2 regions of the Coprobacillus sp. AF33-1AC genome follow, and region 1 is predicted to be linked to the other one. Evidence: a T-box and tRNA genes for the amino acid it is inferred to sense, from the RefSeq annotation. Region 1 holds a T-box; the other holds one or more tRNA genes.
What was found. A T-box is a leader RNA that pairs with one kind of tRNA and senses whether it is charged. The one in region 1 lies ahead of leuS (leucine--tRNA ligase), so its partner is inferred to be a tRNA-Leu.
Positions count from the first base shown of each region.

Region 2: it has a tRNA-Leu gene. The T-box ahead of leuS (leucine--tRNA ligase) is inferred to sense a tRNA for this amino acid. The anticodon was not compared.

Region 1 covers NZ_QRQB01000025.1:22,516-25,956, reverse strand. Annotated here, with positions in the region: gene DWZ53_RS09235 (flavodoxin family protein) at 1-225, shown strand, start outside; gene DWZ53_RS09230 (cyclophilin-like fold protein) at 227-598, shown strand; gene DWZ53_RS09225 (MFS transporter) at 573-1,754, shown strand; T-box leader at 1,802-2,008, shown strand; gene leuS (leucine--tRNA ligase) at 2,044-3,441, shown strand, end outside.
Region 2 covers NZ_QRQB01000006.1:68,795-72,235, reverse strand. Annotated here, with positions in the region: gene DWZ53_RS03885 (deoxyguanosinetriphosphate triphosphohydrolase family protein) at 1-581, shown strand, start outside; gene metA (homoserine O-succinyltransferase) at 593-1,531, shown strand; tRNA gene DWZ53_RS03875 (tRNA-Leu) at 1,623-1,707, shown strand; gene pepV (dipeptidase PepV) at 1,778-3,142, opposite strand; gene DWZ53_RS03865 (NUDIX domain-containing protein) at 3,240-3,441, shown strand, end outside.

The sequences.
Region 1 (3,441 bases):
GACGAATATCCATTTAAAGAAACAGTATTATTAATGACTTGTGGTAGTAAAAGTAGTTATGCTTTTGATCAACCTTTAGCATTCTATCATTTTTTAAACAAGCAACTTAAGTGGAAAAGTTTAGGAGTAGTTTTAGCTGGAGGATGCAAAGGAAAAGTTGGCGAAAAACATCTTGATCAAGAAAAGTATAATGAAGCATATCGATTAGGAAATAGGATGGGATAAAATGAACGAATATATACAAATTAAAAATCAAGATAAAATAGTTATTTATAAGTTGAATCATAGTCAAGCAGCACGAGATTTAATAGCTCTCTTGCCACTTAATCAAGAAGTAGAAAACTATGCTCATAATGAAAAAATAACTTATCTGCCAAAAAAAATTAAAACTCAAAAGACACCACTAGCAAGTGGTGGGATAACAACATTAGCCTATTTTGAACCATGGCATAATCTGGTTTTTTATTATGATGATTTTGGACCTTATCCTGGCTTATATGAATTAGGTCAATTAGTAAAAGGACAGGAAAACATTAAAAAACTATCAGGAATGATAGAAATAAGTGAATATCATGAAGAAACTTCAATTGAAATTTAATTTATTATACGCTTTGAATACTGTTTTCTATTATGCTGGATATTGTATTGTTGTTGGCTATATTTCGGTTTATCTTTTAAGTCAAGGACTTTCCAATACAATGATTGGCATTGTTCTAGCAATGAGCCAAGTTTTATCTGTTTTATTACAACCGATATTGATAGATTATATAGAAAAGTATCAAAATGCAAAAGTAAAGAAAACGCTATTGTATTTAACGGGAACTGTTCTTATTTTTTCAATCATATTATTTTTATTTAATCAATATGCTATTGTTTTGATAGGGTGTGTTATTTTTGTGTTAGCAATAGTCATGGCTATGATGTCTTTAATGAATTCTTTGGCTTTTGAATATCAAGAAATTCATATTATTTATGGTGTCGCTAGAGGTTTAGGCTCACTTTCTTATGCACTAACATCATTAATGATAGGTTACTTGTTGAGTGTATATGATGTTTCTTTGTTACCTTTGTTATATGTTATTGATTTTGCTTTTTTAATGCTTATTTTAAAAAAATATCATTATACTGAGACAGTTCAAGAGTATCATCATAATCATCATCTAAAAGAATCAACAATCACTTTTTTAAAGAAATATAAGTTTTTTACTTGCTTTTTAGTGGGAATTATTTTGATTTTCTTTAATCATACTTTTATTAATCATTATTTAATTCAAATTATAAAAAACTTAGGTGGTGGGGCGTCACATATGTCAAAAGCAATATTTATTGCTTCAGTAGTAGAACTACCGATGATGTTTTTGTTTAATAAAATTAATAAAGTGATTAAAACGAATACATTAATGAAAATCTCTGTAAGCATGTTCTTCGTTAAACATTTACTTACATTTTTAGCCTCTAATATAGCAATCATTTATGTGGCTCAATGTGTACAAATTTTTGCGTATGCTTTATTTATTCCAGCATCGGTCTATTATGTACGAGATAATATCCAAAGTGAAGATCAATTAAAGGGACAAGCCCTAATAACAATGGCGATGACATTGGCTGGTATTTTTGCGGATTTGTGTGGTGGGATTCTCCTCGATGTGTTATCTGTAAAAACGGTATTGTTGATAGCAAGTTTAATTTCTTTAATTGGCTTAAGTATTGTTTTTGTAAGTGATAAGATAAAAAAGTTGGATTTGAATATATAAAAATCATATTGCATATTCATTAGGTTATGATATAATAAAAAAGATTTAGAAAATCTGTGATTAGGAGTATTAGCAAAGACATGATATTTAGAGAGTCAGTGGTTGGTGGAAACTGATTATGATGCTTGTGAACTCGCCTAGGAGATGCATTTATGAAATAGAAGTAGTAAATGACGTTAACTGCGTTAAAGTTTTGAGGTGCATGATAGTATATCATGAACTAAGGTGGTAACGCGATTAAAGTCGTCCTTAGATGGACGGCTTTTTATATTTTAAGGAGGAATAAAAGATGCCGTTTGATCACAAAAAAATAGAGCCTAAGTGGCAAAAATATTGGGATGAACATAAAATATTTAAAACTGACTGTTATGATGATAGTAAACCCAAATATTATTGTATGGATATGTTCCCATATCCTTCAGGAAATGGTTTACATGTAGGACATCCAGAAGGATATACTGCAACAGATATTGTATCAAGAATGAAAAGAATGCAAGGATATAATGTATTACATCCAATGGGATTTGATTCATTTGGATTACCAGCAGAACAATTTGCTATTCAAACAGGACACCATCCTGCTGAATTTACAAAGAAAAATATTGATGTATTTAGAAAACAAATCAAATCATTAGGTTTTTCTTATGATTGGGATCGTGAAATTGCAACAAGTGATCCAGAATACTATAAATGGACACAATGGATTTTTACCAAATTATATGATCAAGGATTAGCCTATATTGATGAAATTCCAGTTAACTGGTGTCCTGAATTAAAAGCTGTTTTAGCGAATGAAGAAGTTATTGATGGTAAAAGTGAACGTGGGGGATATCCGGTTATTCGTAAACCAATGAGACAATGGGTATTAAGAATTACTGAATATGCTGAAAGATTATTAGCTGATTTAGATGATTTAGATTGGCCAGAAGCAACAAAACAAATGCAACGTAATTGGATTGGAAAATCAATTGGTGCCAATGTTGATTTTAAAATTGATGGTACAAATAAAGTATTTACTGTCTTTACAACAAGATGTGATACATTATTTGGAGCAACATATTGCGTTATGGCTCCAGAACATCCTTATGTTGAAGAAATTACAACAGCAAGTCAAAAAGAAGCAGTAGAAGCTTATAAAAAAGCATGTGCAAGTAAATCGGATCTTGAAAGAACAGAATTGAATAAAGATAAAACAGGAGTCTTTACAGGAGCTTATGCAATTAATCCTGTTAATGATAAAAAAATTCCAATTTGGATTTCAGATTATGTACTTGCAAGCTATGGAACAGGAGCAATTATGGCGGTACCTGCACATGATGATCGTGACTGGGAATTTGCTAAGAAATTTGGTATTGATATTATTCCGGTACTAGAAGGTGGTAATGTTGAAGAAGCTGCTTATACTGAAGATGGCGTTCATATCAATTCAGAATGGCTAAATGGATTAGGAAAACAAGAAGCTATTGATAAAATGGTTGCTTGGTTAGAAGAAAATCACTGTGGTCAAAAGAAAATTTCTTATAAATTAAGAGACTGGTTATTCTCTAGACAACGTTATTGGGGTGAGCCAATTCCTATTGTACATATGGAAGATGGTTCAATGAGAACAGTTCCTCTTGATGAACTACCATTAGAATTACCAGCAACAAAGAATTTCCAACCTCATGCTAGTGGAGAATCACCATTA
Region 2 (3,441 bases), on a different contig from region 1:
TTGAAGATGCATTGCGTTTACATATTTTAACAGAAGGACAACTTAATAAATTAAAAGAAGATATTAATCTGATTACAAAGCAACCATTTTCAGCTATTAACAATGGAACGGTTGTTAATTACTTTATTAGTGATGTTGCAATAAATTCATCTTTAGAAACAGGAATATGTTTATCAGATGAAGCTTATCAAGTAATGAAGATGATTATGAAATTTAATTATCAAAACATTTATCTTATTGATCGAGTAAAAATACATAGTAATTATGTTAAGTTGATATTAACTTCTATTTTTGATTTTCTAATGAAATATCATGAACAAGCAAAAAAACATCAAACTAATCCTTTATTAGAATTAGAAAAAGATCGTGCAACTTATCCACTTGTCATCCCTGGTTATATGCATTGGCTTGAAAAATACGGGATGATTGAAGGAGTCCATCGACCAATACTTTATCAAAATAAAATTATTTATCATTTTTCAACTGATGAAAAAGCAGTTGCAAGAAGTATTTTAGACTATTTATCAGGAATGTCAGATGCTTATATATTAAAAATATTTAATGAATTACTATCATTTTAAGGAGTGAAATTATGCCAATTAAAATACCTAACGACTTACCAGCAAGTCAAATATTAAAAAAAGAAAATATCTTTGTGATGGATGAAACAAGAGCAACTTCTCAAAGAATCAGACCATTAAAAATATGCATTGTTAATATTATGCCTACTAAAATTACAACAGAAACCCAATTATTAAGATTATTATCTAATACACCGTTACAAATTGAAGTGGATTGGGTATGTATGGAAAGTCATGTATCTAAAAATACACCACAAGAACATTTGCTTGCATTCTACAAAACATTTTCTGAAATAAAAGATAATCGTTATGATGGATTAATTGTTACAGGAGCACCAGTAGAAAAATTAAAATTTGAAGATGTTGATTATTGGCAAGAAATGGAAGCTATATTTGAATGGGCTAAAACGAATGTTTTTTCATCTTTCTTTATTTGTTGGGCTTCTCAAGCAGCTTTACATCACTATTATGGAATTGAAAAGCATGAACTCAAAGAAAAATTAACAGGTGTTTATTTCCATCATACTAATGTAGATAAAATGAAAAGAAAAATATTAAGAGGATTTGATTATCAGTTTTATGCACCTCATTCACGTTATACGACTGTCATTGCTGAAGATATTCGTACAGTTGATAGTTTGGATATTTTAGCAACAAGTGATGAAGCAGGAGTTTATTTAGTAGCTGAAAAAGATGGTTCACGTTTTTTTGTTACAGGACATCCTGAATACGATCCAGATACTTTAGATAAAGAATATCGTCGAGATTTAGCTAAGGGTGATGATTGTGTCATGCCTAAAAATTATTATCGTGGTGATGATATTCAAGGGGAAATTCAAGTAAAATGGCGTAGTCATGCATATTTGTTATTTTCTAACTGGCTCAATTATTATGTATATCAAGAAACACCATATGATTTAAATGAATTGGATCAAATTAAAAATAAATAATGAGGATACGTACCTCTTTTACATCTAGTAAAAGGGGTATTTTTATTTGTCATCTAAAATGAAATATGATAAAATAAATAAGCGATTTAATGCGGCCATGGTGAAATTGGTATACACGTAAGTTTGAGGGACTTATGGATGATTCCGTGCCGGTTCAAGTCCGGCTGGCCGCACCAATAAAAAAATAAATCACTCATTTTATAATGAGTGATTTTTAAATACAATAAATTATTTTAGTTAAAATTTTTATTCTTTAATTAAATCATAAATAGCGATAGCGAAGATTTCTGTTGCTTTAAGTAAAGAATCAATCTTAATATTTTCATTATTACCATGAATTTGATTATCTTCATCTTTAAATTCACAACCAAAAGCTACACAATTAGGCATTGATTTAGCATAAGTTCCACCACCGATAGCTTGTGGTTGACTTTGATCACCAGTTACATTTTGATATGCTGCATGTAGCTTACTTACAAGTTCACTTTGAGGATCAACATAAAGAGGATCAACAAGATGGCTTTGACATGATAATTGATATTGTTGACAAATTGTTTCAACTTGATGAGCCATTTCTTGTAGATTCATTTCATGAGGACAACGCATATCTAAATCAACTTCACATTGTTCTTTACGATAACGTAAAACACCAAGATTCATTGTAAGAGGACCCATTTGTCCATCATGATTAATTTTTAATCCTTGACCGTAGTAATCACATAAGTGATTGACAATAAAATGAATTAAACCATTATCAAGAACTGTATCTAAATATTGAGCCATTAAACAAACAGCGTTGATACCTTCTTCAGGTGTACTTGCATGAGCACTTTTTCCCTTTAAAACTAATTTAGTACAATTTCCTTCTTCTTCAATTGTTCCTGTTATATGATGAGTTTGTAAAAATTCATGATAAGAATTTTCATATTGTTTATAGTTACCTTCAATGATAGCTTCACAACTTTCAGGAACAATGTTAGCACGTGTTCCTGCACTCATAGCTACTAAACCATTTTTTTCAATATGTCCAGTAATATGAAAACTTCCCATTCCTTTTTCGCCATAAACAACAGGAAATTCTGCATCAGGGGTAAATCCCATTGATGGATATTCATGATTTTCAAAATAATGTCTTACACAAGAAGAACCACGTTCTTCATCGCATCCAAAAATAACACGAATTGTTTTTTTGACAGGTAAATTTAAATCATGAATTATTTTTGCTGCATAATATCCTGCAATGAGGGGACCTTTATCATCAGCAACACCACGTCCAAAAAGTTTACCATCCTTAATAACAACTTCAAAAGGATCACTATCCCATCCTACCTTATTAACAGGGACAACATCTAGATGTCCAAGAATACCAAAATATTCACTGTGATTTCCAATATCAATATGACCTGCATATCCTTGATCATCTAAAGTAACAAAACCATCACGTTTTCCAATTTCAAGCATTTTATCTAATGCTTGACGACAAGCTTTTCCATAAGGTTGATTTTCACCTACTGTTGTTTCATCATGAACAGATGGAATAGCACAAAGTGTTTTTATATCTTCAATCATTTGGTCTTTTCTTTTTAAGACTTCTTCTTTAAAATCAATCATTTTATCACCTCGAAAAATATTATACATTTTTCACAATATTTTTTAAACAAATTTAATAAATAATGGTATGATATACTGTATACAAAGGAGAATCATGATGGAAAAGATAAGATTTCATATTACAGTCAAAGGCATTGTTATTTACAACAAAAAAATATTACTAATGAAAAGAGTACGACCATCAAGTGATGGATTAGGTTATTGGGAATTACCAGGTGGTGGTTTAGAATATGGTGAGACACCGAATCAAGCGTTAATTCGTGAACTAAAAGAAGAAACGGGACTCACAATTGATATTG